4 regions of the Salinicoccus bachuensis genome follow, and region 2 is predicted to be linked to each of the others. Evidence: riboswitches for the same ligand, from Rfam matches in the RefSeq annotation. Region 2 holds a riboswitch; each other region holds the start of a gene.
The links. Region 2 has a riboswitch for S-adenosylmethionine ahead of metK (methionine adenosyltransferase). Riboswitches for the same ligand answer to the same signal wherever they lie in the genome.
Positions count from the first base shown of each region.

Region 1: it holds a riboswitch for S-adenosylmethionine, as region 2 does, so the genes downstream of both, RQP18_RS11045 (ATP-grasp domain-containing protein) here and metK (methionine adenosyltransferase) in region 2, are expected to answer to the same signal.
Region 3: it holds a riboswitch for S-adenosylmethionine, as region 2 does, so the genes downstream of both, RQP18_RS11550 (Na+/H+ antiporter NhaC family protein) here and metK (methionine adenosyltransferase) in region 2, are expected to answer to the same signal.
Region 4: it holds a riboswitch for S-adenosylmethionine, as region 2 does, so the genes downstream of both, RQP18_RS05425 (LLM class flavin-dependent oxidoreductase) here and metK (methionine adenosyltransferase) in region 2, are expected to answer to the same signal.

Region 1 is NZ_CP138333.2:2,156,356-2,164,370, reverse strand. It holds gene RQP18_RS11065 (PTS mannitol-specific transporter subunit IIBC) at 1-420, opposite strand, end outside; gene RQP18_RS11060 (hypothetical protein) at 592-1,509, shown strand; gene rarD (EamA family transporter RarD) at 1,613-2,530, shown strand; gene RQP18_RS11050 (hypothetical protein) at 2,603-3,364, shown strand; SAM riboswitch class I at 3,593-3,697, shown strand; gene RQP18_RS11045 (ATP-grasp domain-containing protein) at 3,809-4,774, shown strand; gene RQP18_RS11040 (carboxymuconolactone decarboxylase family protein) at 4,824-5,480, opposite strand; gene RQP18_RS11035 (protein-L-isoaspartate(D-aspartate) O-methyltransferase) at 5,555-6,136, opposite strand; gene RQP18_RS11030 (VOC family protein) at 6,177-7,103, opposite strand; gene RQP18_RS11025 (alpha/beta hydrolase) at 7,182-7,784, shown strand; gene RQP18_RS11020 (HAD family hydrolase) at 7,793-8,015, opposite strand, start outside.
Region 2 is NZ_CP138333.2:1,650,938-1,658,952, forward strand. It holds gene RQP18_RS08295 (fluoride efflux transporter FluC) at 1-228, shown strand, start outside; gene RQP18_RS08300 (NAD-dependent succinate-semialdehyde dehydrogenase) at 277-1,656, opposite strand; gene RQP18_RS08305 (nuclease-related domain-containing protein) at 1,737-2,645, opposite strand; gene RQP18_RS08310 (hypothetical protein) at 2,963-3,145, shown strand; gene metK (methionine adenosyltransferase) at 3,207-4,400, opposite strand; SAM riboswitch class I at 4,491-4,596, opposite strand; gene pckA (phosphoenolpyruvate carboxykinase (ATP)) at 4,748-6,328, shown strand; gene ytkD (RNA deprotection pyrophosphohydrolase) at 6,385-6,843, opposite strand; gene yidD (membrane protein insertion efficiency factor YidD) at 6,920-7,162, shown strand; gene menE (o-succinylbenzoate--CoA ligase) at 7,164-8,015, opposite strand, start outside.
Region 3 is NZ_CP138333.2:2,265,124-2,273,138, forward strand. It holds gene RQP18_RS11515 (TadE/TadG family type IV pilus assembly protein) at 1-265, opposite strand, end outside; gene RQP18_RS11520 (A24 family peptidase) at 262-702, opposite strand; gene RQP18_RS11525 (Flp family type IVb pilin) at 788-979, opposite strand; gene RQP18_RS11530 (DUF192 domain-containing protein) at 1,017-1,370, opposite strand; gene RQP18_RS11535 (hypothetical protein) at 1,600-1,842, opposite strand; gene RQP18_RS11540 (helix-turn-helix transcriptional regulator) at 2,048-4,135, opposite strand; gene RQP18_RS11545 (thioredoxin domain-containing protein) at 4,252-4,770, opposite strand; SAM riboswitch class I at 4,938-5,037, shown strand; gene RQP18_RS11550 (Na+/H+ antiporter NhaC family protein) at 5,122-6,414, shown strand; gene RQP18_RS11555 (M20 metallopeptidase family protein) at 6,569-7,741, opposite strand; gene RQP18_RS11560 (AbgT family transporter) at 7,761-8,015, opposite strand, start outside.
Region 4 is NZ_CP138333.2:1,099,164-1,107,178, forward strand. It holds gene RQP18_RS05420 (PAS domain-containing protein) at 1-938, shown strand, start outside; SAM riboswitch class I at 1,064-1,173, shown strand; gene RQP18_RS05425 (LLM class flavin-dependent oxidoreductase) at 1,280-2,665, shown strand; gene RQP18_RS05430 (CynX/NimT family MFS transporter) at 2,713-3,924, opposite strand; gene RQP18_RS05435 (amidohydrolase) at 4,337-5,653, shown strand; gene RQP18_RS05440 (AbgT family transporter) at 5,646-7,169, shown strand; gene RQP18_RS05445 (nucleobase:cation symporter-2 family protein) at 7,237-8,015, opposite strand, start outside.

The DNA of each region.
Region 1 (8,015 bases), 510 kb from region 2:
GCCGGCAGAGAAGTTGTTGACGAGCATCTCAAGTCCCTGGCGGATGCGCGGTACAAGCACACGGTCGACCTGTTTGATCAGGTAGCCGCCGAGTGGTCCCATGATCATGGCACCGAGGAGCATCGGGGAGTCGGGGAATGCTGTAATGATCCCCATTGTCGCAGTGGAGCCGACGACCCCACCCCGGACGTCGTGGACGAGCTTACCGCCGGTATAGGCGATGAGCAGTGGCAGGAGGTATGTGATCATCGGACCGACCATGCCGGCAAGTTCTTCGTTCGGCAGCCATCCGGCTTCAATGAATAGTGCTGTGATCAGTCCCCAGGCGATGAAGGCGGCGATATTCGGCATGATCATGCTGCTCAGGAACGAGCCGAATGCCTGGACTTTGCGGGAGAATCCTTTCTTTTCTTCGGACATAAGTGTCACCCCTTATAAATATTTGGTATGTACTCTAAATATAAGCCGAAAAGTGAGCGCTTACAATATAAACAAAAAGCGGGTTTGTCACGCAATGTGTGACAAACCACATGTTATGGATTAAAAGACAGGCAGCCAAGTGGTATACTGGAAGAAAAAGGAGGGCGTTTCATGTTCGACTATCAGGCAGCATATAAAAGGAATGGCGCCGGCAGCCATATGAAAACGTTCTGGTTGACGGTACTGGCGTTCATACTGATGTATGCGGCCGCCGTCCTGTTCATTCTGGTGATGGCATTGCCGGCTTCATTCATCGACAGTGGAGTAGCGGTGCTATGGGTGTTCGCAGTAGGGTTCCTGTTCCTTCTTGCCGGAATCTTCCTGTTCTATCCGTTCGGAGTAGGTGTAATGCGGTATTATGCCTGCACTTGCCTGGGGCGTGACTTCGGTTTCAGGGAAGCATTCAAAGTGTTCACAAAAGGCAGGTACAGCAAAGTGATCAAGCTGGGGCTGCTCGTACTGGCCGCCTATTTCGCAATTTCCTTTGTGCTCGGCCTCATCATGCAGTTCATCCTGATGGCGGTCAATATGCCGCTGATTACGCTGGCGGAGACATTTGAGCAGGGGAGCGGCCTGTCGGGCGGCCAGATCGGTCTGATTATTGGACTCGTCCTGCTCAATTTTCTGGTGGTGATGATTTCATACATCCCCTATCTGATGATTGCCATCTATATGTTCCTTGTCTACATGGCCTATATCGACCAGCCGCTCAGTCCCACAACAGACAAGTTCAAGGTGGCTTGGGAGGTCATGTTCCGTGGAGGGGAGCGCATATGGAAACTGCTCTTCAGCAATTTCCTGCTCTGGATGATTCCCCTCGCCATCTATCTCATATTCATCGTGGCAGCGATACCGGCAGGCCTTTTTGTAAATGAAATCGCATTTCCCATACTCATGGTGGCAGGCGCACTTCTGATGGTTGCGGCATATGCCGTGGTGATGTATTTCATGGTCGGCAGCATCACCGCATACTATTTCAAGAGCCGTGATACACTCGACCGGGAATACCGGCGGATGCACCAGCCATGAATCCCCGCCCAAGATTGAAACATCTGTTTCAATCTTATTTTTTGTCTTGAAATAATATTTGAGAGGAGTAAAATTGCTGTAATGCTTAAAATGAGGTGAAGACGTGAGTGAAAACAGCAAAGGTATAATTTTTGCCCTCGGGGCGTATCTGATATGGGGGTTCCTGCCCATCTACTGGAAGCAGGTTGAACATATCTCCTCCTATGAACTAATCGCACACAGGGTCCTGTGGGCCTTCGTATTCATGATTGTATTCATCCTTGTCACCAACAGGATGCACCTGTTCTACAAGGACCTGAAATTCATCTTCCGCGACAGGAAGAAAATCGTTGCACTGTTCGCCGCTTCGACTGTCATCACCACCAACTGGCTGTTGTACATCATCGCGGTGAATAACGGACATATTCTGGATGCAAGCCTCGGCTACTACATCAATCCATTGATCAGCATATTAATCGGTTTCGTCATCCTTGGAGAACGGTTCTCAAAGTCACAATGGATGGCAATCATCATCGTCTTCCTCGGTGTTACATACCTGGCGGTGGGTCTCGGCTCCGCGCCATGGATTTCTCTTACCCTGGCGCTGTCGTTCAGTATCTATGGTCTGATCAAGAAGGTCATCAATATGGACGCGGTATTCGCACTGGCTGTTGAAACGTTTGTCCTTGCGCCATTCGCCCTCATATACATACTGTTCCTTGAAGGCAGTGGCGGGGGGAACTTCGGCATCAATGCAGACAGTCTGGTCATGATCGGCACAGGGGTGATTACAGCCATTCCGCTGCTCCTGTTCTCGCTCGGGGCCCAGCGCATCCGCCTGTCCCTGATTGGCATCCTTCAGTACTTCGCGCCGACGATCATGCTGCTGATCGGTGTCTTCATGTATGACGAAGCATTCACGGACATCCATACAGTGGCCTATATCCTGATATGGAGTGGCCTTGCCATCTACACCTTCAGCCGCATCCAGGAGATGCGCAGGCAATCGGGAAAGAAGCCGAGGCGGCGTGTCAGCCACTAGCATATTGTTAGTGAATTGAAATGATCCATGATATGATTTATGAAAAATCAGCGTTCTAAGGAGCAAGGGAATATGAAGGTTTCAAAATATCTGTTCGCGACCCTCACTGCAACAGCCATTCTGGCCGGCTGCCAGGAGGAGGAAACGCAGGATAATATAGATGAAACATCAGAAGAGGCGACACAGGAATCGCGCGAGACGGAGCGTTCATTGTCTGATATAGAGACGGACGATGAAGCACTTTCTGCAGTCGTGGAGAAGGCCGGGGAAATTGAGAGCTATCAGGCTGTCCTTGATCTTGAGGCGGTTGTCGATGGCGGAGCGCCGGAAATGCTTGAAGCCGATGTACGGTTCAAGGACGGCGACCCGCCATCACTCCATCTGAAATCTGAAGGCGAGGACCGCACGATTTCCAAGGATGGAAAGACGTACTACAACAATGGCACGGATTGGATCGATATTTCTGATTCCGTCGGTGCCGAGCAGCTCTATCATGTGACGTACGAAAATGCAGTCCTCTCGTTTGCGGATATCAAGGACGAACTGGAATCTACAGAGGAGGACGATCAGGTCATCTATACGATTGATGGAGAGAGTGAAGAAGTGTTCAAGACATTCGAAACGCTCTTCGCCGTGGAATTCGGTGCCATCGATACTTCTGCCATACAGAATGATGTAGAGATTGTGGTGGGTAAGGAAGACGCGCTCATCCAGTCCATCGATTATGATGCCGAAGGTGAAGATGCCGAAGGGGATTATGCATTGTCAGGCGATGTCGAATTCACGTCATTCAATGATGTTGGTGAAATTGAACTGCCGGAAGCGGTGAAGTAATAAAAAATATCCTCCGGGACCATGGTCCTGGAGGATATTTGCTGTTTGCGAAGTTATATATCTTCTCATGGGCTCTATCCACCCGGAGAGGGGGCAAGCACCATGCGGATTGCTGCAGTGTTCTCTTCCGTGTTAACCGCATCCTTTTTGAATTTAGGCTGTTCCTATTGACTATCCATGGATTATGGCATAGAATATTCTTTAACCTATCAACTTAATATGAATTGATTCTTATCCAGAGAAGCAGAGGGAGATGGCCCGACGAAGCTTCGGCAGCGGGTTCCTTATGAATACTGTGCCAATTCCATCAGGTCTGTGCCTGGAAGATGAGAAGAGATATAGATTGTCAGAAGCTCTTTTCCTATCCGAAAAGGGCTTCTGTCTTTATAGGTGCAGCATACGCAGATAAGTTGTGTTTTATGAATACTGAAGGAGTGATGTAGCATGGCTAAAATATATGTACTGCACGAAAACCCTGAATGGACCGATCACCTTTTCAAGCGATTGGATGAACTGGGGCTGCCCTACGAGGACTGGCTCCTGTCAGAGGGCAAGGTGGATCTGACTGCAGAGCCGCCGGAAGGGGTCTTCTACAACAGGATCAGCGCATCTTCACACACACGGGGCAACCGTTATTCTCCGGAGCTCACGAATGCTGTCCTTGCGTGGCTTGAGTACCACGGGCGTACGGTAATCAACGGCAGCCGGGCCCTGCAATTGGAAGTGAGCAAGGTGTCCCAATACCTGGAGCTTGAAAAATATGGCGTAAAGACGCCGAATACCGTGGCTGCTGTCGGCAAGGACCAGATCCTGGAAGCGGCGAAACGGTTTGAGGGGAAATCCTTCATCACGAAGCATAACCGTGCAGGCAAAGGTCTCGGTGTCCAGCTGTTCGATTCCATCGAAGCCCTTGAAGCATATGTCGGAAGCGAGGCATTCGAGGAGCCGGTGGATGGTGTGACACTGCTCCAGGACTACATCAAATCACCGGACGCCTCCATTACGCGCTGTGAATTCGTCGGTGGTGAATTCGTCTATGCCGTCCGTGTCGACACGTCCGAAGGATTCGAACTGTGCCCGGCGGATGCGTGTTCCATAGAGGATCTGTTCTGTCCGGCAGGGGAGCAGGAGGAAGAAGGCACCCCGAAATTCAGGATCATCAAGGATTTCCACCATCCGATCCTTGAAAATTATAAGAAGGTGCTCGCAAACAACGGCATCAATGTTGCAGGCATAGAATTCATCCAGGATGAAGACGGAAACCTCTACACTTACGATATCAACACGAATACAAACTACAACAGTGATGCAGAAGCCGAAGCCGGCCAATACGGCATGCTTGAACTTGCGAAGTTCCTTGGCCGTGAGCTTGAAACGGTAGGGAAAGAGGAAGCGGGCAGCCATAGATAGATGATATAAAAATACCTCATCCATATTGTATGGATGAGGCTCTTTTCATCTATTCATCATAGGCGTTCAGTGCATTGATGCCGTGGGCATATGCCGAACCGGCTTTCAATGTTGTTGCGACGAAGATGGATTCGGCAATCTCCTCTTTCGTGACATTCATCTTTTTAGCATTTCCCGTATGGATTTCGATGCAATATGGGCAGCCGGTCACATGGGCGATGGCGACAGCGATGATTTCTTTCTCTTTTGCTGTGAGCGCGCCTTCCTGCATGGCAGCAGCATCGAACTGCTGGAATGCCTTGTTGATTTCAGGTGTGACCTTATTGAGCTGTGCGAGGTTCTTCAGGTCCCCTTTGGCATAGAGGCTGTCGTCTTCGTTTCCATCATAGGCATTCAGTGCATTGATGCTGTGGGCATATGCTGAGCCTGCCTTGAGGGCAGTGGCGACCATGATGGATTCCGCCATCTCCTCTTTGGAGCCGTCGAGCTTCTTCAGGTTCTTGACATGGATATCGATGCAGTATGGGCAGCCGGTCACATGGGCCACTGCCACAGCGATGAGCTCCTTCAGTTTGGCAGGGAGTACGCCTTCCGCCATCGCTTTCTGGTCGAACTGTCCGAATGCTTTTGCGGCTTCCGGGGCAAGCTTGTTGATTTCACCGAGGCGGTTCTTGTAGGACTGTTTGTAGAGTACGTCTGTCGTCATTTCATATCCTCCTAGTATGTATTGTTATACACTATATAGTATAGCAACAAATACATCAAGGGAAGTGGGACGGACTATTCTTTATCTTTTTTGAGCCTGACGAACCTTACATGTTCGATGAAGGAAGTATTGATTCCGCCATCTTTGTCCTTTTCGACGAGCCTGAGTTCCTGGTCGAACGTGTCACCGACGGGGATGACCATCTTTCCGCCGGGCGCCAGCTGGCTGACGAGGACAGGGGGAATTTCCTTGGCGGCGGCAGTCACCATGATCCTGTCATATGGCGCGTGTGCCTCCCAGCCGAGGTTGCCATCCCCATAGTGGAAATGGATGTTGGAGAATCCCTCTGCAGCCAGTTTTTCCTTGGAGCTGTCATGAAGTGCCCTGATTCTTTCGACCGTATACACGCTTGCAGCAAATTTTGCCAAAAGTGCCGTCTGGAAGCCGGAACCGGTGCCGACCTCCAGCACCTTGCTGTCGGATTCAAGGTCGAGGCGGAGGGTCATCTCAAGGACAAGGGAGGGCTGGGATATCGTCTGCCCATGCCCGATGGGGAAGGGCACATCCATTCCAGCTTCCTCCTTATGCCGGTCCATGAACCTGCTCCGGTCGAGTTCGTGGAAAAATGCTGTAATCTCTTTTTCGCCGTATTTCATGGCATTCACCTTCCTTTTGGATGGATGTCCTGGAAACTATTCAGCTCAGAGGTGTCAGATAGGCTTCGATCAGGTCGCGGTTTTCCTCCAGATCGGGAGGCAGGGAGAGGTTTTTTCCCAGTGATTCGACCGGTTCATCAATATCGAAGCCGGGACCGTCTGTGGAGACCTCCACCGTAATGCCGCCCACAGTCGTGATGTAGAGCGCCTTGAAATAATAGCGGTCGACGATGCCGGAATTCTTCCAGTTCTCCTCATCGATACGCTCCTCGATTTCAAGCAGCTCGGCCTCATCTTCGACACGCAGTGAAAAGTGGTGGACGCTTCCATACCCCTCCTTCTCGAGCTGGCTGTTGCGCTGTTCGATGACATAGACGCTGTCTTCACCGACCTTGAGTTCCGCTTCTGTCGCATCGTCATTGAAGTCACCCTGCACGGTACCGCCGAGGAGCTCCAGGAACTGGACCATCGGCTTCACGTACTGGACGGTCACCTCGACGGCCCCTATGGATGTGATGGCATGCGCCCGGGGGATGTCCTGATGCACATTGGGTGTGGTGTGTTCACTGCTCTGATCGATCATCAGTGCAAGGCGCTGCTTTTCATGGTCTTCGAATTTCATGAGGGTCCTGCCGAACTGCTCAATGATGCCTTCATGATAGACGCCATGTGCCTCGAAACGGTCCCTGAAGAACTCGAGTGCCTCCCTTGAGGGCACGCGGAAATAGGTTCTGGAAATGCTGTTGGTGCCCGCCTGGAATTTGGGTGCGTTCACTATTTCAAAGAATGTGATGTCGGAACCGGGTGTCCCCTCATGGTCTCCATAGAACAGATGATACATGCTCGTATCATCCTGGTTCACAGTCTTTTTGACGAGACGCAGACCGAGGATGTTCGTATAGAAGTCATGATTGTCGAGGATCTCCCTTGTGATGGAAGAGACGTGATGGATGCCGAGTACTGTCATGGATATCGCTCCTTCTGAGTCTATTGGTATTATTATATAATAGTAATAGGGTAAACTCTAATAAAGGAGGGCATCACAGTGAAGCATCTATTTATAAAAGCGAAGAACAAAAGGGAAAATACGCTGATACTCTTCCATGGCAGTGGCGGCAGGGAGACGGATCTCCTGGAAGTTGCCGCGATGGTGGACGGTTCTGCGAACATCCTGGCATTGCGCGGGGATATCGAGGACAGTGGACAGGTGCGCTTCTTCAAGCGGGATGGAAAGGGACATGATGAGGAAAGCCTCAGGAGCGAAGGGGAAAAGGTGGCCGCGACATTGCGTGAGCTCGCCGGGGAGTATGGCCTGGACCTCTCGAAGGCGGTCTATATCGGCTACTCGAACGGTGCGAATATGGCGGCCCATATGCTGCTCAATCATGCCATCCCGGTTGCCGGGGCGATGCTGATGCATGGGGCATACAAAAGCGAACAGATGGGCAGTGTGGATCTACTCGGAAAAAAAGTGCTGATGACAGCCGGAGCCCGGGATATGGTCGCTACAGCGGGAGAAGCATACCAGCTGAAGCGGCACCTGGAACTGAAAGGGGCATCGGTGGATGTGAAACTGACGGATGGCGGGCATGAAATCGTCTCGGAAGAGCTGATGGAAGGGCATGTCTGGTATCTGGGGGTGAAGTGAGGCAGGGTTCACTTCAAGTACGTCTCTTCCAGATAGTGTTTGAGGCCGTCTTCATCACATGTGAATTCGGTGATATCATCAGCCGCCGCCTTGACGGCTTCCGTCGCATTTTTCATGGCGGTCCTGCGCCCGGCCTTCTCGAACAGGGGCAGGTCGTTCATCGAGTCACCGATCACGTGGACATCCTCGAAGCTGATGCCGAAGTGTTCGAGCAATGTACCGGTTCCGGTC
Region 2 (8,015 bases):
TTCATGATGGGACTGTGCATGCCGATTGTTGCCCAGGAAAGCCTACTCTACTTTATGATTATATTCGGCTTCCTGGGCGGGTTGACCACCTACTCCGCATTCACCCTCGATCAGCTTCGGCTGTTCGAAGCGAAGGCCTTCAAGGAACTCGCCAGATATACCTTCACCATGATGTTCTTCTGCCTCGTCGCCCTCGCGCTTGGGCTTCTGATCGGTGTCTCTTTCTGATTTCACAAAAAAGGCCTGCATCCAGTGGATGCAGGCCTTTTTTGTGATCTATATCTTCATTGAAGTGATTTTTGTTTCCAGATACGGTTCGATGCCTTCCGGTCCGCCTTCGCGTCCGATGCCGCTCTCTTTCAAACCGCCGAATGGGATGTGTGCCGCACTTGGTTTGCCATTATTCCAGCCGAGTACGCCGAAATCAAGACCTTCCTGCAGCCTGATGCCATCACGATAGCTTTCAGTGAAGAAGTATGCCGCGAGACCGTATTCCGTGTCGTTGGCCTTCTCTATCGCTTCATCGAGGGTGGAGAATGTCTGGATCGGGGCAACTGGACCGAATGTTTCTTCATTCATGATCAGCATGTCGTCCGTAGCACCCGTGATGACCGTCGGTTCGATGAAGTAGCCGGCATCCTTGGTGCCTTCGCCGCCGGCAGTAATCTGACCGCCTTTGTCCTTTGCATCACTGATGTGCTTCATGACCTTGTCATAGCCATCCTCATTGATCATCGGCCCCACTTCAACGCCTTCGTCGAGTCCGTTTCCGACCTTCAGGGTCTTCACACGCTCTGCAAACTTCTGACTGAAGGCTTCCGCAACATCTTCATGTACATAGAACCTGTTGGCACATACACATGTCTGTCCGGAGTTTCTGAATTTCGTCGCTACCGCATGTTCCACAGCAGTATCCAGATCTGCGTCCTTATGGACCACAAGCGGTGCATGGCCGCCGAGCTCCATCGTGATGTTCTTCACCGTGGACGCCGCCCCCTCCATCAGCGTCTTGCCGACGGCAGTGGAACCTGTAAAGGTCAGTTTCATGATCTTTTCTGATTTTGAGAAGACTTCTCCGACATCCTTGCCTGATGCCGTCACATACTGGATGACGCCCTCTTCGAAGCCCGCCTCCAGGGCAAGGTCGAGAAACTTGATTGCCGATAGCGGTGTTTCACTCGCCGGTTTCACGAGGAAAGTACATCCTGCAGCCACTGCGGGTGCTGCTTTCCTTGCCATCATCGCCACTGGGAAGTTCCACGGTGTAATCGCCGCAACCACCCCGATCGGCTGTTTGGTCACCACCAGGCGCACATCATCTTCATGCTGGGGTATCGTCCGTCCATATACCCTTTTTCCCTCTTCGGCATAGTAGTCGATGTAGCTGCATGCATACTCCACTTCACCGGTCGCTTCCTTGAGCGGCTTGCCATTCTCTTTAGTGATCAGTTCTGCAATTTCGTCTTTATTTTCCCGTATGAGCTCAGACCATCTGACCATCAGTGCACTGCGATCATGCGCGTTCTTCTTCCTGTACTGCTTGAACATCTCGTGTGCCTTGTCGATCTTCTGTTCAATGTCCGCTCTGCTTTCCTTCTTGACCCTGTCAACCTCTTCCCCGGTAGCCGGGTTCAGTACAATTATTTCTTCAGACATTGCTACGCCTCCTTTGGAATAAATAAAAAGCCCTATAAAAAAATTATAGGACTTTTTCATATTCAAAACAAAGGATACGATCAGGGATTCAGTTGGAAGATTGCTTCTGCGATCTCATCCAGGTCTTTGACTGTGTACTGGAACCTGCCATGGAAGACGTATTTCAGGAAGAAGTTTTCCAGTTCTTCTTCCCCGACAAGGACTTTTATGGATGGATCTGTAGAGTAGTTGCTGATGGAGTAGTTTCCATTGTCCTGTGGATTGAAATAGAGCATCGGCACGACATCATATTGGAGCTTGAAGACGTTCTTCAGCTTCTCAGCCGATATCTTCGTCTCTTCTATCGTGTCATTGTAGTAGTTGACCGATACATTCTTGTCATCCGACTTTTCGAAGATCAGGGTCTGTTCCTTGGATTTGTCCAGGTCCAGCAGGTCGAAGAAGGATTCGATGTATGGCAGCTCTTCAAAATTGCTTTCATCCACCCCGTGCAGTATATGACCTTTCCAATACTTGGAATCGATCAGATATATACCGGTGCGCGTGAGCACCAGATGGTCGATCTTGCGTGTGTTTGTATAGTTCCTCGAAGGCAGATAGACATTGGATAGTATATACATGTCCGTTTCCCTGATCTTTTCATCACGTACAAGACGCTCTTTCAACTGGATCAGCGAGAGGTCGGTCAGATATTCACCCTTGTCCACTGTAAACTGGCGCAGGCTTGAAAGTTTATTATTGAGCAGGGTTGTATCATTATGGTACTTTTCGTTCAGTGATGATACTTCCTTCTTATACTCCAGGCGCTGCTCTTCATTGTCGGATTCATATTTTTCTACCAGGCTTTCCTTCTCTTTGCCATATTCGTCCTTGAGCGCATTGACTCTATTCCTATGCTTGAGATAATAGACCAGGAAAGCGATGGCAATGGCAAGCAGCAGCACCAGCAGTGCAATGACGATTGGATTAGTGAAAATTTCCGTATTCATAGCTCCTTCTCAATTCCCTTCCATATTGTAATTTCTGTCGTCTTGCCTAAGACTTTGTTCATTATATCAAAATAATATCTGTTTACGATCAAAAACGGATATTTTCATAAAAATCTATTTACCATCCATCATATCTGTGTGAATCTACCATTTTAATTCATTGCCCCATCAATGGAAGTTCCAAGACTTTATCCGGATTATCATATTTTTATGTTTTAACATCCCCGCCCCGGGTACCTGTGTACTAACTTGCTAGGCAGAGAGAGAACTAGCAAGCAGCTTAGCATGCAGACTATTAGAAATTGGGAGGATTGGTTATGGAACTCAGAAAGTATCTAATGGCCGGCGGACTTGCTTCAGTTCTCGTGCTCGGTGCCTGCGGCGGCGGTTCTTCTGAAGAAGAAACGACAGAAGAAGGAACAATGGAAGAAACGACGATGGAAGATGAAACAATGGAAGACGAAACAATGGAAGAGCCGACAGAACAGGATACCGAATAGAAAGCATCCCGTCTCATCCAATCAGAAAGGCTCCGGAATATTCCGGAGCCTTTCTTTGCGTCTAATTCACTTTGATGCTTGAGAGTTCCTCTTTGAGCCGCGTGGCCTTGTCCAGCTTCTCCCATGGGAAATCCTGGTCTTCCCGGCCGAAGTGGCCGTAGCTTGCCGTACTCTTGTATATCGGTCGGCGCAGGTCGAGCATATCTATGATGCCGTCCGGAGAAAGGTTGAAAATCTTTCTGATGACTGCGACGATATCCGTCTCGCTGTAGGATGAAGTGCCGAATGTATCCACAGATATGGAAACGGGTTCGCTGACCCCAATTGCGTATGCCAGCTGGATTTCGCATTTGGAAGCGATCCCCGCAGCAACGATATTTTTTGCGATATAGCGTGCTGCATAGGCTGCAGAGCGGTCGACTTTGGTCGGATCCTTGCCGCTGAAGGCCCCGCCGCCATGGCGTGCGTAGCCACCATAAGTATCGACGATGATCTTCCGTCCGGTCAGTCCGGCGTCCCCCTGCGGGCCGCCGATGACGAAGCGTCCCGTCGGATTGATGATATATTTCGTTTCCTCATCAAGCAGTTCGGCCGGCACCACTTCACGGATGACGTGCGTAAGCAGATCCCGCTGGATCGTCTCCTTTTCAATCTCTTCGTGATGCTGTGTCGAGATGACGATCGTATCCACCCGCTTGACCTGGTCATTCTCATCATATTCGACAGTGACCTGCGTCTTGCCGTCCGGTCTCAAATAGTCGATGATATTCTCCTTGCGCGCCTCGGTCAGGCGCCTTGACAGCTTATGGGCCAATGCTATCGGCAGAGGCATCAGTTCTTCAGTCTCATCACATGCAAAGCCGAACATCAGCCCCTGGTCCCCCGCTCCGGTGGATACGGCATCCGTCTCCCTCGTCTCCACAGCATTGTTCACCCCTTGGGCGATATCGGAGGACTGTTCGTCTATTCCGGTAAGGACGGACATCGTCTTGTAGTCGTAGCCATATTTGGCAAGGACATAACCGATATCCTTCACCGTCTCCCTCACTATTTTCGGGATGTCCACATAGGTGTTCGTGCTTATTTCTCCGACGATCAGTGCCATGCCTGTATTCACTACAGTTTCACAGGCGACCCGGGCATGGGGGTCCCCTTTCAGTATTTCGTCCAGGATTGCATCCGATATCTGATCCGCAATTTTATCAGGATGTCCCTCCGTCACGGATTCGGAAGTAAAAAGTCTACGCTCTGCCATTAAAAATATCTCCTTTATGATTATTAGCTATCTCCCAGTAGCAAAAAATAAAGCCTTTTCCCAATAATACGAGAAAAGGCTCCGCTCTTCCCCTTATCGATCAGAATAACTTCTGCATCCTTTAGCACCTTTCTTTGTTGAAAAGAGGTTGCTGGGTTTCGTCGGGTATGTTCCCTCCACCGGCTCTTGATAAGAGATAACTTAACATATAATATACTAGATGATGGGAATCAAATCAAGGTAATAATATTTTACAATTATTATGTCACATCAATTATCAATGTGTTATACTAATTCGTGAAAGTACCTGATTACTTTGTAAACTACATAAAACGGGGGCAATAATTATGGTAAACCATTCCGAACGCATTCAAAATCTGGTGGCTAAGGATACTTCGCATGTCCAGCTTTCCACATCCAAGCTGGTCGAAAAGTCTTTGAAGAGGGGAGAAGGCAGACTGACGGAGACGGGTGCGCTGCGTGCTGAAACGGGCAAATATACCGGACGCAGCCCGAAGGACCGCTTCATCGTCGAAGATGGTGTATCAAAGGACAAGGTCGACTGGGGTGAGGTCAACCAGCCCATCTCGGAGACGGTCTTCGACAATCTGTTCACCAAGGTCATCGACTACCTGGGGGAGAAGGAGGAGGTCTTCGTCTTCAACGGCTATGCAGGCGCTGATGAAAGGACACGCCTCAACCTCAGTGTGGTGACCGAGTTCAGCTGGCACAGCATGTTTGCGCGTACGATGTTCATCCGTCCGGAAACGAAGGAAGAAGCCCTCGGCATGGATCCACAGTTCACGATCGTTTCTGCACCGACCTTCAAGGCCGACCCTGAGACCGATGGAACCAAATCGGAAGCATTCGTCATCGTGTCCCTCGAAAAAGGCATCATACTGATCGGTGGCACGGAATATGCGGGAGAGATGAAGAAATCCATCTTCTCGATTATGAACTACCTGCTGCCCGAGCAGGACGTAATGAGCATGCACTGCTCTGCCAATGTAGGGGAAAACAAGGATGTCGCCCTCTTCTTCGGCCTCTCCGGTACAGGCAAGACGACGCTGTCTGCGGACGCCCAGCGCGAACTCATCGGTGATGATGAGCACGGCTGGAATGAAAACGGCGTGTTCAATATCGAAGGGGGCTGCTATGCGAAGACGGTCAACCTTTCTCCTGAGAAGGAACCTGAAATCTTCAAGGCGATCAAGTTCGGTTCGGTGCTCGAGAATGTTGTCCTCGATGAGGATGGGAACCCGGACTACGATGATGGTTCACTGACGGAGAATACACGTGCCGCCTACCCGCTCGACCATATCGACAATGCGCGCATCCCGTCCGTGGCGGGACATCCCAACACGATCATATTCCTGACTGCAGATGCCTTCGGGGTGCTGCCGCCGATCTCCAAGTTGACGAGGGATCAGGCAATGTACCACTTCCTGAGTGGGTTCACATCAAAACTCGCCGGTACAGAACGCGGCATCACTACGCCACAGCCTGTATTCTCAACATGCTTCGGTTCACCTTTCCTGCCGCTTAGTGCCAAAACCTATGCGGATATGCTCGGAGGTCTGATCGATAAGCATAATGTGGATGTATACCTGGTCAACACCGGCTGGAGTGGCGGCGAATACGGTGTCGGCAAGCGCATGGACCTCAAATATACACGGTCCATGGTGAGGCGTGCCATCAGCGGTGAACTCGCACTCAATGCCTTTGAGGAGGATTCCGTATTCGGCCTCAGCATCCCGTCTTCAGTGGCAGGTGTCCCGAAAGAGATACTGAACCCACGCAATACATGGGTTTCCGAAGAAGCCTATGATGAGAAAGCCAATGAGCTCAAAAAATCATTCATTGAAAACTTCAAAAAGTTCGGCGCCGAATCCGAGGACATCGCCAAAGAAGGCGGCTTTACACTATAACGGAATAATACTGCGAAAAAGAGCCGGATATCAGTAGAATCTGATATCCGGCTCCTTCATGTGGTTTGATCGTCATTCCGGATTTTCCGATACAGGTAGTCGATGCATGGATCTGCAAGCAGGAAGCTCCTCCGCTCCTCCGGTATGTCTTCAACTGCCGTGTACAGGACCGGTCCATATGTCTCCATGTACTCGCACTTGAAAAACATATCCGCTACTTCGGCTAGATACACGCCTTTGACGAAAGGCTTGCTGCCATGGACGGTGTAGACACCGATGAACCGCATATTTCCGATACTTGCGCCCGTCTCTTCGAACACTTCCCTGTGCACCGCTTCCTCCGCACTCTCACCCGGCTCTATCTTGCCCCCCGGAAATTCTATACCCCGCACCTTATGGTCGGTGAACAGATATTTACCATCCATCACACAGATGGCCAAAATGTGATCCATATCCCTGGTATATTCGAATTCGAGCGTCACTTTCCGGTTGCTGCGGTCTTTAAATTCAAGCATCCTATCATCTCCAAATTTGCTTAAACCCAGTGTACCCTATATCATTATAGTTATAAATGCTATAGTGGTGATTAAAATGAAAACAGTGATTCTATATATGATGCGGTTCTATCAGAAGGCAATCTCCCCCATGTTCCCCCCGAGCTGCCGGTTCAATCCGACATGTTCGAATTATGGAATCGAGGCAGTTCAGGAGCATGGTGCCCTGAAGGGGAGCTATCTGGCAGTGAAGCGGATCCTCAAGTGCCATCCCTTCCATCCGGGCGGCTATGATCCGGTGCCCCTGAACCCGAAGAACTATGAGAAAAAGGAGCAGTAACCTAACGGTTGCTGCTCCTTTTGATGTTGTAGATCTGCTGGTTCCGGGCTCTCGACACCTTGCCTGTCGAAGTCATGATGATGTTCCCGACGCGGTGTATCTCCTTCGGCAGTTTGTACCTGGCGAGATGCCGCTTGAGATGGGCCATGATTTCCTCATCTTCCAAGCGCCTCCCATTGGCCAGTTCAACGAGCAGGATGGGCACTTCTCCCCACTCCTGGTCCTTCCTTTTGACGACCGCAGCATTCACGACTCCGGGATGGGTATTGATGACATCCTCAATCTCTTTCGGATAGACGTTCTCACCCCCGCTGATGATCAGATCTTTCCGCCGGTCCAATATATAGAGGTATCCTTCTTCGTCGATATGGCCCATATCCCCGGTCCTGAAATACCCATCAGAGACTTCCATCTCGGCATTCAGGTAGCCACCCGTAATCGGTCCACCGCGTACAAGGAGTTCACCATCATTGCTGCTGTCGACCACGATATCTATATTATCGAGCGGCTTCCCTACCGTGCCGTCAAGGATCTTTGGATCATCCGGTGCAATGGAGACAATCTGGGAGCATGTTTCGGTCATGCCGAATGAGTTGTAGACCGGCAGTCCCATGGAAAGTGCATTGTCCAGAATATCCTTTGTTACACCGGCACCACCGAGGAGTATGCCTTCCAGCCTATGTTCGGCCATCTCATACTTCATCAGCCGCTTCAGCATGATGGGCACCATGCTTGTGTGGGTCACTCCATATTCCGCGATGGTTTTCCATATCTTCTCCTCTTCAAACTTTTCGATGAGCACCATGGTACAGCCTCGGATCACCGACCGCAACAGGACGGAGAACCCTGATAT
Region 3 (8,015 bases), 610 kb from region 2:
CCGAATCCTTTTCACCTGCAGGGGACACACTCACACTGAGTTCTGAGGCATCACCCACAATGAAATTGTCGATCGCATATGACTTTACCATCTCGTCCGACTCTCCGAGACCTGCCATGCGTGCCGCATCCTGGGTCACTAGCTCCAGTTGCAACTGTGAATGAATGATCCGCCCAAAATCGACGACCCCGATGAGCAGGAAGAGAATGAGAGGAACAAGAATTGCGAATTCTACAGTAGATTGGCCATTTTCCCGTCTCGTCATAAGAGTTCCACATCCATAAGCAACGCCAGGGCTGCACCACCGGCGATTGCCACACCATATGGCATGCCAATGCCAAAGGATTGCTTTAGTCCACCCCTTGTCATGATGACAAATACTGCAAGTAACCCTCCGATTAACGCCATGTAGATGAATGACTCCAATACAAAGCCGCTTCCTTTAAACGCACCAATCAGGCCAAGCAGTTTGACATCCCCGGCTCCTATGCCTCCAAGAATATAAGGGATGAGCAGTAGTGTGAAACCGACGACAAATCCAATCAGAGCGTCCCCAAATCCACTGAATCCACCGAATATGATATTCAACCCGAATGCAGCTAAGAGTGCTGGAAAAATCACCTTGTTGTATATTTTCCTTTTGCGAATGTCTGTGACAACACAGATTGCAAGTATAATAATAAGAAAGGCATTAATGAGCATATGTCCTCTTCCTTCCAATACGTATTTCTATAAAAAACAGACCCATTCGAAAAGTATGGGTCTGTAGATGCGTTAAGTTCTTTTATTATGGAGCGGTGATCTCAGTAGTTGTTCCACTCACTTGATCTCCAATTGCTTTCATCAGCGCTTCAATTTGTGGCCCGAATAATACGAAAGCACCAACAATTACAACAACGAGCAGCCCCAGAACAAGACCGTATTCCGTCATGCCCTGTCCTTCCTCTTCCATAAGCAAACCTTTGAAAAGTTCCATCATGTTTAATTCCCCCATATATATAATGATTAGCGTAAAGCTATATTGCCTGGTTTTTTTCAGCAAATGCCACAGTGTCACCAGTGGAGAGATCACTGAGTGTACCTGCGGGAAGTTCGATGACGGAGCGGGCTTTTTTGAACCTTCCGCCGATCTTCCCGGGTTCGAGATGTTTTTCAATACCGACGACTTCATTCTGTTCATTGATGTAGATGACATCGATGTCGAATTTCATGAAGAATGTATGGATTGAACTGCAAGGGTAAAGATGAAGGGCTGCGTCATGAGGCATGTCATGTCTGAACATCAGTCCTTTGAATCTGGACCAGAAGCTGTGTGCCTCGATGAGGTCTTGTGCAATGACTGTTCCCCTTGTGCTGTTGATCAGTTTCATCCGAGTTTTCCTCCCTGTGTGCCTGTGGCTTGCTGTGTGATTACAACCCAAATTATGCACCTGAATGCAATTTACATCTATCCCCCATCGTTCCCATTATTCGGATGGACTGCCAATGGGAGCATGCTCTTATGGCAGTAGGAGCTCCGTCCTATTGCATATATTGAAAAGGGCATAAAAAAATGGAGAATGATTGCTCATTCTCCATTTCTTCCCCTCACTTATACGATTATGGATCCATTTCAAATTCTGAAGTGGTTTCCGGTTCCTGATAGCGGTAGAGCGTCTTTCCTGCTTCCTGGAACTGCTCGATGATTCCCTGCTTCATCAACAGCTCCAGAACCGGTTCCAGATCCTCTTCCTCCCTGTCCAGGTTTTCCGAGAGATCTTCAAGTGAGTGGGCTGACTGCGGGTTGGATTGAAATAGCATGATGCATTCCATCTTCAAAGACGGAATCCTTCTAGTGTTCATCCCTTCCCCCTCCTCGCCTGATCCGGCACCCATGGGCCCGACCTGATGCCGATCACCTTTTTACAGCAAATATGAATTTTAGCTACTATCCAATCATACCCCTATTCCACAATCTGGTATATCCACTTCTGCTCTCATTTATCCCAGAATTTGTATAGGGGGCAGGGAAATGATGGATGGTACCACTCTCCTATACCCCATCCTGCTAATGTTTATGGAGATATCTGTAGACTTTTGAAATGGCACTTACCCTGTCCGAGACATCCAGCTTATGGAATATCTTTGTTATATGGTTTTTCACAGTGTGGGCACTGATATAAAGGATTTCAGCAATGTCCTGGTTGTTCTTGCCTTCTGCCAGAAGTGTGAGCACTTCCTGTTCCCTCGGGGAAAGGTGATCCATGCGTTTTACAGCTTCTGCGATTTCCTGTATATCATCCGCTTTGGAACTGCCGGCCAGGTCGAATTCCACTTCACTGACGTGTGTCGTCCTGACGAGCGACAGGAAAGTATCCAGTGCCTCTTCATCGATACGGGGGAGAGCTTCGGCATCTTCCAATCTGTCGTTTTTGGAATAGGCGATGCAAAGGGCATATATATATCCGGCAACATCCGTGCTGTCCGTACGTGGGATGTCGCGATGCTGGAGTATGGCATTACCGGTTTCCATTACTGAAGCTGTATCACTTTCAGGGAATATCCTGCGTATGAAGTCAGGTGAATAGTGGGAGAGCTGGCATGCTCTGACGACAGCACGGGCAGACGTTTCCGAAAATTCGAGGCGTGCTGTGATGACGGCGGCGAGTTCCGCCGCTTCCTTCGACCGGGCATATGCTGCTTCGTCCATTTCCTGTACGGCCAGGTGCAGTGCTTCCGACTTCTCTTCTTCAACGTGTGTTTCCCTATGGCCGGTGAGCTGGAGGGAGACGCCGCCGATGATGGAGAGGGTCTGGAGGAATGCAATGTGCTCCTGCAAGTCGAGTTCTGCTGCATTCCCGATGCCGACTGAAAGGACCCCCTGCACTTCATTGCCGTATGCCAGTGGGCATTCTATCGCCTGCTGTCCGTTCGGCAGGGTGACGACATAAGGTTCTCCATCTGTTTCATCAGGCAGCTGCGAGAGCTGTCGTGTCCGTTCCATCATCGATCTGACATACTGGCTGACTTCCCCGTCGTAGCTCCCCCGGGTGACGAGCTTCCCCTTTCCACTCTTATTGTCCCTGATGAGGATGAGTGAAAAGGGCCCTTCGACAAGGTTGATGCTGATGTCGAGCAGAATCAGTATCATACGCCTCGGATCCGGGGTGGAGGCCATCAGCCTGCATATCTCCACAAGTGAAGTCAGACGGGACAGCTGCTGTGAATTCTCTTCCCGCAGCCCTTCCACCAGCAGGCTCGATTCAGTGAGTATGGAGGTCATCTGCATGAGCGTCTTCGTTGAAGCACTTGCCCGCTTCTTCGAAAAGCTGCCTCCGAACAGCACAGCGACCGAACCATCGTGCATCCGTGCCGTGTCTGTAAACAGAAGCTGTGGCCGCTGCTCCAGGGAGGAGAATATCCTAGACCGCCTGTCCCGGCCGATGTCCTCCCAGTATCCCGGCGCTTCCGTCAGGGCAGTCCTTCCGAGGAATCCTTCCCCAACGATGAACTGCTTCCCTTTGAGTGTCCCGGCTTCCTTCCCGATGATGTTGGTTACAGTATAGACATCCTCCCCGGTCTGTTCGGCAATCCCCAGGAACTCGATTTCTCCACCATCTTCAGTCACTTGCGAAAAGAGTTCGGCACTCGCCGCCTCATGCTGCTGCACAGATTTTCTGAGCCTGTCGAGACTGAGGCTGGACAATGGCGTGACATCGGTCTGCTGCAGGCATAATGCAGTCACCTCAGCGATCCTGCCGGCAAGCTGGAGCCACTCGCTTCTATTGTCTTCGTCGAGGACGGGCACCGTCTCATATGCTTCGTCCTGCGTGTCGGCCTCTGTGTCCTGTTCCACCAGGACACCTGCCCACAGATAGTGGGACGTCCCCTCGCCATCCATGACAGGCGCTGCCATGATATGGATGCCCGAGGATATCTCATACATGAGCGGGCGGTTGATGCGCCCACCATGCTTGAGTATATTTTCCATTTCGTTCAATAGTCCTTCTTCCAGCATTGTACTGCACAGTCTGTTGTCGCCTTCGACCGAAGTGAGCACCTCCCCTTCCCTGTCGGTGAGGAAAAATGTCAATCCATACTGTGAAGCAAATGTCTGCTGGACCTTTTCCAACAATTCGATTGCTGAAGCCATCATTACCATCTCCAGTGCAGTTTATCTTGGGTTGTACCAGTATGGCGAAACGTACATAAGGGTTTACTTAAACCTTTACCCAGAGACACTAGAAACATGTAGAATAGATGGAAATGAATTCAAATTGTGTCAAGTGCTCTCACCAGTGCTTTCCCGATTTCTTCGGAAGGGCTCCTACTGTCGAACTCGAGTTTCTCACCATTGATGAAAACAGTCGGAACAACTGAAATTGAACGCTCCAGTGCCTCTTTCGTAATATCGAGGCTCAGGTTCATCGTACTCCGCTGCTCCTGACAGCCATACTCCTGCTCCATCATCTGTTCTATTTCGCCGCTGTCGAGATGCGCCCATTCACCCTGTGTAAGGAACAGGGACTTCATGATTTCATACGCTTCATTCGGCTGGTTGTAGTCTATGAAAAGGTTCGCTATCGTTCCGTGAAGCAGCCTCACCTTCGGTTTGTCATAGTGCTTCACGGTGTACTTCACTTCCCCCGCTTCGACACGTGGCATCACAGCTTCATGAGCCGCCAGGAAAAAGTTCACGCAGTACGGGCAGGCGGTATTCAGAAACACTTCAACGTGCTTTTTCGCCCCATCCCGGCCAAAGCTCAAAGGTGGTGCATATTCCATACTCATGGTCTTCCCCTCCAATATTTTACTTTTGTCATTCAAGTATAGAGTAACTCGCAATGGTTGTGAAGATTCATTCATGCTGTGCTCTGAATTATTTAAATAAAGCGCCTCCCCCTGTTGACAGTGCCGGGAAAAGGCGGTAAAGTTTGTCTTAAATTAAATTGAGATGATTCTTATCCAGAGAGGTGGAGGGACTGGCCCTTTGAAGCCTCGGCAACAGCCCAACCGGTCCTGTGCCAATTCCAGAAGCGCAATGCTTGAAGATAAGAAGAGATGTATTCCTGCCCTCTTCTTCTATGAAGTGGGCTTTTTTGTTTCTCATAATCATCATCAAACCATTGGAGGCTTTCCATCATGAAGGATAATACACGGGGCAATCCGCTTGCACTGCTCCCCCTGCTTGTTTTTGTTGCCCTATTCATCGGTACCGGCATCATCGCCCGGGACTTCCAGGCAATGCCGATCACAGTTGCGGTCATCATCGCCATCGTTGCAGCGATGTTCCTGAAACCGAAAGACCGGCTGAATGAAAAGATCGGCATCCTGACCCGAGGTGCCGGCCGGGAGAACATCATGCTGATGGTGCTCATCTTCCTGCTCGCCGGTGCATTCTCACAGGTTGCAGAAAACATGGGCGCTGTGGAATCCACAGTCAATCTCGGCCTGTCACTCCTGCCGAGCAGCCTGCTGCTGATCGGGCTGTTCATCATCTGCTGCTTCATCTCCATTTCAATGGGGACATCTACAGGCACGGTCGTGGCACTCGCCCCCATCGCCATCGGTATTGCCGGACAGACGGACCTGCCACTCGCACTGGCACTTGCCACGGTCATCGGCGGCGCCATGTTCGGGGACAATCTGTCGGTCATTTCCGATACGACGATCGTTTCCACCCAGTCCCAGGAAGTCAAAATGGCCGACAAGTTCAAGACGAATTTCTTCATTGTATTGCCGGGCGCAATCGCGACGGTCATCATACTCTGGTTCATTTCATCCGGACAGACCACAACACCTGCGACAGATCTCGACTACAGCCTGGTCAAGGTCCTGCCCTATCTCGCCGTCCTGGTGATCGCCCTGCTCGGTGTCAACGTACTGATTGTGCTGGCAGGGGGCATCGTATTTGCCGGTCTGGTCGGCGTCCTTGACGGCTCCTATACATTCACATCATTCGTCGCCGCTGCCGGGGAAGGCATCGGCAACATGCAGAACATCGCCATCATCGCCATCCTGATCGGCGGGCTCATTGCGCTGATCCAGCACTACGGGGGCATCGACTACCTGCTCCACTTCATCACCAGCAGAATCCGTTCCAGAAAGGGTGCGGAATTCGGAATCGCCGCACTCGTCAGTGCAACAGACCTGAGCACAGCCAACAATACAATTTCCATCATCATCACCGGGCCACTGGCCAGGGACATTGCCGACGAATATGGTGTCGACCGGAGGAAGTCGGCGAGTGTGCTCGACATCTTCGCCGCCGCCTTCCAGGGGCTCATCCCCTACGGCGGACAGATGCTTGCCGCGGCAGGACTGGCTGCCATTTCTCCAGTCGCGATGATTCCATACTCCATCTATCCCGCGATGCTGCTGATCTGCGGCATCATCGCGATACTCATCGGTTTCCCGAGGAAACTGAATGCGTGATGGGATGAATGAAGAACGCCGGGTGATTGGAGAGAGGCTCTGCTGTGAATCGACCATCGCAGGTCGAACGACGGCAAGTTGAGTAAAACAGCACCCCCATTCACCCAAAAAAACCTGATCCTCTGAGGATCAGGTTTTTTCTTTCACTTCAAAACTATTCAGGCTGTGTCATTTCAAGCGCAGTATGGACCATCATTTTCACGCCATCGATGAAGCTGTCTTCGTCGATGCCGAACTTCGGATGGTGGTGCGGATATTCCATATCCTTCTCCCTGTTCCCTGCGCCGATCCAGGCGTAGGTTGCCGGGATGATGCGGGAGAAGGCAGCGAAGTCCTCCCCGCCCATGGCGAGCGGATATTCAAATACTTTATCTCCAAATTCCTCTGTAGCCATCTTTCTGATCCTGTCTGTAACCGTGTCTTCATTCACTACCGCGGAATAGCCATAGTTGAATGAAAAGTCGTAGGTTGCACCATACATGGCACAGACGCCGTCGATCGCCTTTTCCATCCGTTCCCTGACCGTTTCACGTGTTTCGTCATTGATGGTGCGGATGCTGCCTTCGAGCACCGCACTGTCCGGGATGATGTTCTTCGCACTGCCGGAATGAAATTTCGTCGTCGAGATGACTGCGGAATCGAGTGGCGAGGTGATTCGTGAAATGATCGTCTGGAACTGGTTCAGAATCTGGCCGCCGATGACGATCGGGTCGATCGAGTTCTCGGGTTGGGAGGAATGGCCGCCCCGCCCCTGGATCTTCAGGTCGAAAGTATCGGAGTTTGATGTAATCGGTCCATTCGTGATGCCGATTTTCCCTGTCGGTATCGGTGTGAATAGATGCTGGCCATAGATGAAGTCGAGGTCATCGAAGAGTCCTGTTGCGACCATTTCCTGTGCACCGCCCGGCGGTTCCTCTTCAGCATGCTGGAAGATCAGGTAGACTTCCCCATGGAGGGATTCGATATTATGCAAGAGCACTTTGGCGGCCCCAAGCAGGATGGCAGCATGGCCGTCATGGCCGCATGCATGCATCGCGCCGTCATTCGTGGAGGCAAAGTCTATATCCCTACGCTCCTCCTGGATCTTCAGGGCATCGATGTCTGCACGGAGGCCGATTTTCCTGCCGGGATTCGCCCCTCTTATGATGCCGAGGACACTCGTTTCCGTCGGCTGGGAAATTTCAACACCCCCCATTTTTTCAAGTTCTGATTTTATATAGCCGCTTGTCCAATGTTCATGGAATGATATTTCCGGATGCTTGTGCATCGTGCGGCGCCATGTGACTACTTCTTCCATTACATTTTCAATCTGTTGTTGCAGATTCATTTTCCATTCTCCTCAATTATCAAGATTCAGGCAGGTAGATCGGCCCGTCGATACCAAGTGGTATGCCGAGCAGATACCATACGATGAGCAGTATCGTCCAAGCAAAGAACAGGACGATCGAATATGGCAGCAGGGCTGACAGCAGTGTGCCGAGTCCGGCATTCTTGTCATAGCGCTGTGCAAACGCGAGCAGGAGCGGCAGATATGGCAGCATTGGTGTAATCGGGTTCGTGAACGAATCCCCGATACGATAGAGCATCTGCGTGAATGCCGG
Region 4 (8,015 bases), 550 kb from region 2:
AGAAGGAAAACAGGCTGCTTTCCGGATCGCTGGAAATCATCGGCCACCTTCTCGAGTGCTACGAGGCAGGGGAGCGGACGATGGTGGACACGCTCATCGCAGAAGTCATTCGGTTCGAGGATATCAACTGCCACTTCAACAGGAAGGAGAAACTCTATTTTCCACTTCTCGAGCGCCGCGGCATCTATACACTCCCGCGGAAGATGTGGGCGCAGCACGATACCATCCGCCTTCTGCTCCGGGCTTTGAGGAAACGGACGGAAAAGATCGACGACATCAAATTCCGTCATGTAAGAAGATCGTTTGATGACCTGAAGGACGCGTGTGAGGAAATGATGCTCGAGGAAACATACCTCCTCATACCGTTGACACAGTCCCTGTTCAAAGAGCGGGATTGGACGGCGATTGCAGCGGAGAGCAGGGCATTCGGATATGCGATAGATTCCGTGGGCAAGTATCAGAATGGAAGTGGATACGACAGGCGGAATCAGTCCGAGTCCCTGGATGATACGGTCCACATGCAATTTGGCGGGGGCTATCTGACAGCGAAGGAAGCGAACCTGATACTGAATCATCTTCCTGTCGAAATCACGTTTGTCGATCGGAATGGACTCTTCAAATACTTCAATGACATTGTGGAATCAGGTGAGATGATGTTCATACGTACACCACTGTCCATCGGCAGGAACGTTGCCAACTGCCATCCGCCGAAAAGTACGAAGAAGGTGATGCACATCATCCATGACCTGAAAAAGAGGAAAAAGGAATCAGAAACGATGTGGTTCAGAAAGAAGGACAAGTATGTCCATGTCACATATAAGGCTGTATTCGATGAAAGTGGCGACTTCATGGGCATTCTCGAATACGTGCAGGATATCCAGCCGTTCTTCGAATTGCCGAGGGAAGTAAAACGCGGCCCGAGTCCAAAACGGAGGTGATGGGGGCTGACGTCCGTCTCTTCCCCTCATGGATATATCCCATGGAACTAAAATATTTAAAAATTTGAATTTGACAGAAAATTATATAGCTGATATCATAGCTTTTAACTCTAAATTGAATATATTCCTTATCAAGAGCCAGGGGAGGAAATTGGTCCTGAGATCCTGCGGCAACCCCACTTTCAAAAGTTGAACGGTGCCAATTCCAACAAGCGTCATGCTTGGAAGATGAGGAGGAGCGTCTCTTGCCTAATACCTCTTCCTCATTGGATGGGGTATTTTTAATTTCCTACTTTTTTGATGGGTTTTTTCGATGAATACTGTAAAGGGAGAGATGATCTATGAAGAAGCAGATTCGGCTGAATGGTTTTACGATGAACACTGTCGCCCCGCATTCCCCGGGATTATGGAGGCATGAAGCGGACCAGGGGGTGCGTCATGGAGATCTCGACTATTGGGTGGATCTTGCAAAGCTGCTTGAAGCCGGCAAGTTTGACGGAATGTTCCTTGCCGATGTGCTCGGCATATATGATGTCTATAAGGATGGCCCCGACACTTCAATTGAAAATGCCGTCCAGGTCCCCCTGCATAACCCCATGCTCCAGATTTCAGCAATGGCGGCAGCGACGGAACATCTGGGCTTTGCTGCGACATGTTCGGCTACATATGCCGAACCCTATAAACTGGCACGGGACTTCTCGACACTGGATCATCTGACGAAGGGACGTGTGGCATGGAATATCGTGACGTCGTATCTGAAGAGCGAAGCGGTGAATCTCGGCCTTGCGAATCAGATCGAGCATGACAGGAGGTATGAACGGGCGGATGAATACATGGATGTCGTCTATAAACTGTGGGAGCACAGTTGGGAGGAGGATGCAGTAAAAGCGGATGTCGAAACCGGCGTCTATGCAGATCCGAAGAAGGTCCATCCGATCAGTCATGAAGGGGAGTTCTTCAGCGTCCCGGGGATGCATGTGGTCGAACCATCTCCCCAGCGTACACCGGTCCTCTTCCAGGCGGGAGCCTCCGAAAAGGGCAGGGCATTCGCCGCCAAGCATGCCGAGGCGCTCTTCACCACCATAGCGAGCAATCTGGAGGAGCTGAAATCATTCACATCAGATATCCGCAGACGGGCATCTGAAGCCGGGAGAAATCCTGAAGACATCAAAATATTCCCAGGCATCGTACCGGTTGTCGGCAGGACGGAAGCGGAGGCACAGGAGAAATATGAAACACTCCTTTCCCACGTCAGCTATGAAGGGACGCTGTCCATGCTGAGTGGCCATACAGGCATCGATTTTTCCGGGTATGACCCCGACCAGTATGTGGAAAACATTAGAACCGATGCTTCCCATGGATTTCTGCAGAAATACACGGTGGCGAGTACGAGCAGGAGATGGACGGTCAGGGAAGCGGTGCTGCATCACGGTCTCGGCATCGGGGCGACAAAAGTGGTCGGTACGCCGGAACAGGTCGCCGATGCACTCGAGTCGATGGCGAATGAAGGGGATGCAGACGGCTTCAATATCATCCAGGCCCACTCTCCCGGGACATTCGAGGATTTCATAGAACTCGTCGTCCCCGTCCTCCAGGAAAGAGGCAGCTTCAGGAAAGAGTACGAGGCGTCCACACTGAGGGAGAACCTGTTCGGGAAGGGAAGTCCAAGGATTCCCGAAAATCATCCTGCAAAGCGGCTGGCTTCGCTCTCACGATCCAGCATATGAAACAATCCCCGATGGACATGTCCATCGGGGATTGCGTCTGTTGATATTCAGTTTGCTTCTTCAAAATCAATCTTCTCAGGCCGTCCGGCATAGAGGCCGAGGAGTGCAACCATCACTGCCACACTCATCAGCACGATCAGCGGGATTGCCCAGCCATTCGCAAATTCGGAGAGGGTACCGAGGAACAGCGGTCCGGCCGCTGCGATGAGATAGCCGATGGATTGTGCCATTGCAGACAGCTGTGAAGACTGTTCGACAGTGCCGGTCCGCATGACGAAGAATATCATCGCCAGACTGAATGTCGTGCCCGCCCCGATACCGATGATGATCAGGAAGGGGACGACCCAGTAGGATGAGGAAATCAGCGAGACGCCGAGCAGTCCGACGAAGAACATCATGCCTGATATGAAGGCGAGTCGGCTCTGGTTCTCCATCTTCGATGCAACGATCGGGGCGAGGAAAGCGATTGGCAGCAACGCGAGCTGATAGGTGGTCATGAGCCAGCCGGCTTCGCTTTCCGTGAATCCCTTGGTCGTCAGTATGATCGGCAGCCAGGCGAAAAGGCTGTAGGCAATCAGCGACTGCAGCCCCATGAACAGGGTCACCGCCCAGGCAAGCTTAGACTTCAACAGGCCTTTCCCGGGTCTGGCATCGATTTTGGCGAACACCTTCTTCCGGGTTGTGATGATCCCCGGCAGTCTCAGGAGGAGGACGATGACGGCCAGCGCCGGGATGATGCCCCAGATCTGCATCGCGAACCGCCAGTCATAGCCGGGTGACAGGGCGATGGAAACGGACAGTCCGGCGGACAATGCACTGACAAGGTTCATCGAAACGGAATAGAGCCCCGTCATCAGGCCGACCTTGAATGGGAATGTTGATTTGATCAGGCCGGGGGAGAGCACGTTGCCGACAGCAATGGACAGGCCGACCAGCAGTGTGCCGAATACCAGCATATACACGCCGTCCACAGCCCTCAGGGTGACGCCCATAAAGAGCACCGCCATGGACAGGAGCAGCGTCACTTCCATCCCGAGTTTGGATGATATTTTCGGTATGAATGGCGAGAACAGACCAAATGCCAGCAGCGGCAAAGTATTGAGGAAGCCCACTGTGGCATTTGTTATGCCGAGATCCTCCCTGAAAAATGGAACCAGAGGTCCAATGGACGAAATCGGAGACCTGAGGGTCGCCCCAATTAGGAGAATCGCCAGCACGAGTAGTGTGACATAGTATTTGCTTTTAGATATTTCTTCCATTTTTCATTCTTCTTTCTCTGTGTGATCGTTCTTTGCACAATGCACTAAATAATAACATATGTACATGCGCAACATAAGTATCATTCCTCAACAAAGCAAAAAGAAACATGAAAATTTTTCATGCCTATTCAAAATTTCCGGTTGCCATGGAACGCTTCCAGCAACAGTTGAATTTCATGCTCCGAATGGACAAATCATGCATGAAAATTTCTAATGCATGGCAGCGGGTAACGACTGAATGCCGTTTTCCGATATGGAGGGCAGCCTTACATATCCATTTTGTCAATTTAATGACTTTTCATGGTATATCACAATAATCCCTATTATTTCAATATGATTAATGCTATCATTCTTATGTTTGGTTATACATTGGAAATGCATGCAGGAACATAAAAAGAAAGAAGGGCGAAATATGGATATTGGGACGCTTCAGGACAGGGCAGTGGATCTGCGCAGGATGTTTCATAGGGTTCCGGAAGTGGGCTTTACAGAGTTCATTACGACTTATGAAATCTACATAGTATTGAAAGAAATGGATTTCACACTTTCCATTGGAGGGGAGGCCATCAGCCGGGAGCACCGCTACGGGGTGCCTGATCAGGAGACGATAGAAGCTTCACGGCATCGGGCGTCCGAATACGGTGTGCCTGAAGAATTTCTCGAAAAGATGGCAGACGGGACCACTGGCCTGGTGGCGGTGCTTGACACCGGCCGGCCGGGACCGCATATTGCGATGCGTTCCGATATCGATGGGCTGCCGATAATGGAGGCGGAAGATGCGCCGCACGCGCCAGCTGCGGGCGGCTACAGATCTCTTCATGAAGGAGAGATGCATGCATGCGGACACGATGGCCATATCAGTATCGGACTTGCGGTCGCTGCATATATCAATCAGAACCAGGATCAGCTTTCCGGCCGCTTCACTCTCATTTTCCAGCCTGCTGAAGAAGGGGGGAGGGGTGCCAGAAGTATTGTGGAAAAGGGCTGGCTGGATGATGTGGACTATTTCATGAGCGGCCACCTCGGCATCAATGAACATGAAGCCGGTACCATCAGTGCAACGACGGACCAGTTTCTGGCCAGCACAAAACTCGATGTATCATTCAAAGGAAAATCGGCACATTCCGGCGTAGAGCCGAACGAAGGGAAGAATGCGCTCCTTGCAGCTGCCTCCGCCTCATTGCATCTCCATTCCATTGCAAGACACCGTGACGGTGCAACAAGAGTGAATGTCGGGACATTGAATGCAGGCAGCGGCAGGAATGTGGTCGCCGATCATTCAGAATTGAAAATGGAGACAAGAGGAGAGACGAACGCCCTGAACGATTATATGCTGAGTGAAGCGGAGCGTATACTCAAGGCATCGGCACTGCTCTATGATGTGGAATATGGAACAGAGTTCATGGGCAACGCCATCGGTGCCGAATGCGATGAAGAATGGATGGACATCATCAAAACAGCGAACCGGGCAGGCGGGAATGGAATCAAGGTCATGGACGTCATGCCGCTCAAGGCGAGTGAAGATGTGACATATATGATCGACCATGTACAGAAAAATGAAGGCCTTGCCACATTCATGATATTCGCCAGTCCACTCGCAGCGGGCCATCACCATCCATCATTCGATTTTGACGAACAGGCGATCAGAACAGCAGTATCCGTATACACCAGCATCATCCTACATCTTGCAAATATTCATCTGGAAAAGGAGAATACATCTTATGAGTGAAGCGAACGAAGAAAAGCGGAATGGCATTCTGGGAAAAATCGAACGGCTGGGAAACAAGCTCCCCGACCCGTTCTTCATCTTTGTGATACTTGCAGCGGCTGTCATGGTGCTTTCCATGATATTCAGCCTCACAGGCGCGACTGTCGAGCATCCGGGGACGGGGGAAACGCTTGAAATCAGGAGTCTCATTTCCTTTGAAGGGCTTGCCTACATGCTGTCCTCCATGCTTGATAACTTCACAGGCTTCGCGCCTTTGGGCCTTGTGCTCGGTATCATGCTGGGTATCGGTGTAGCGGAAAAGACGGGACTGCTCTCCACTGCCATCAAGAAGTCGATCCTCAAGGCGCCGAAATCCGTCGTCACATATGCCATCATCATAGTCGGCATTACAGGCAATCTGGCTTCTGATGCAGCATTCGTCATCATTCCGCCGCTTGCTGCCATGGTATTCTATACCATAGGGAGGCACCCTCTGGCCGGACTGTCAGCCGGGTTTGCCGGTACCGGCGCGGGGTTCACGGCGAACCTGATCATTGCAGGTACGGACGCGACACTTGCCGGCATTACGACGGAAGCAGCTGCCATGATCGATGATGCCGTCGTCGTGACTCCTGTGGACAACTACTACTTCATGCTGACTTCAGTACTCTTCATCGCCATCGCTGGTGGTCTGATTACGGATAAGATCATAGAGCCGCGCCTGGGTACATACAAGGATGAAACGGAAGGGGACAGGCAGCTGGAAGAAGTGACCGACATCGAAACGAAAGGGCTCAGGAACGCAGTGATTGCCGGGGTGATCTTCCTGGCGGTGCTTGCCGGACTGGTGTTCTTCCCTGGATCCACATTAAGGAACGAAGAGGGTGGGCTGGTCCCTTCGCCATTCCTCGGCAACATCGTTCCGATTGTGCTGCTCTTCTTCGTCACAATCGGTGTCGTCTATGGCAGGACTGCCGGCACAATAGAAAAGATGGATGACATCCCGAGATTCATGGCGGAAGCCATGAAAGATATGGCCGGCTATATCGTATTGATTTTTGCCGCTGCCCAGTTCATCGCATACTTCAACTGGAGCAACCTTGGTACGTGGCTTGCCGTAAACAGTGCAGAATTCTTTACAAGCATCGATATGACTGGGCTGCCACTGATACTCGGATTTTCAGTATTGGCAGCAATCCTCAACATGATCATCTTCAGTGGCTCTGCGCAGTGGGCACTGATGGCTCCGGTGTTCATACCGATGTTCATGCTGCTGGATTACCATCCCGCCTTTATCCAGGCGGCTTTCCGTATCGCCGATTCTTCGACGAACATCATTACACCGCTGAACCCATATATCATGCTGGTGCTTGCTGTTATGAAGGATTACGATAAGAAGTCCGGTCTCGGCACCCTCATTTCCCTGATGCTGCCATACAGCATTGCCTTCTTCGCCATCTGGCTCGTGCTGCTTACGATCTTCTTCGTATTCGGCATCCCATTCGGTCCGGGCATCCAGGTCAATCTGGGAAGCTAGCATATATATACGAACCCCCATCAGCTGCTGCAGCTGATGGGGGTTCCTTTTGCCCATGGATATGGCTCTATGTCTGGTTTGTCACCTGTTCGCCCTTCAGCGAAGTCTGCTTCACCTTGTCTGTTCTGAAGTTGAACACGATATTGAGGACGATTGCCGTCAGACTGCCGAGGACGATGCCGCTTTCGGTGATGACGGCGAGGCTTCCGGGTACGATGGCGAAAAGGTCCGGTACGGCTGTGACACCGAGCCCCATGCCGATGGAGATGGCGACGATCATCAGATTGTTCTGGTTATCGAAATCGACCCGTGACAGCATCTTGATGCCGTAGGAGATGACCATGCCGAACATGGCAAGCATGGCTCCCCCGAGTACGGGTGTCGGGATGGCCATTGTGACAGCACCAATCTTCGGTACAAGGCCAAGCAGGATCAGCATGACGCCTGCGATGTAGATGATCTGTCTGCTTTTCACACCGGACAGCTGCACGAGCCCCACATTCTGTGAATAGGTCGTGTACGGGAAGGCGTTGAACAGGCCGCCCAGGATGATGGCGAGCCCTTCGGCGCGGTAGCCGCGCTTCAGATCCCTGTCGTCGAGATCCTCTTCGCATATATCCCCGAGTGCGAAGTAGACACCGGTTGCTTCGACGAGGCTGACGACGGCAACGAGCATCATCGTCAGGATCGGAATAAGATTGAACTCCGGCATCCCGAAGAAGAAGAGCTGGGGCAGGTGGAACCATGAAGCATCCCTTACCGGGGCGAGGTCGACCATGCCGAAAAATGAACTGACCAGGGTCACGATGACGATGCCGCTCAGGATGGCAATGGATTTGAGGAATC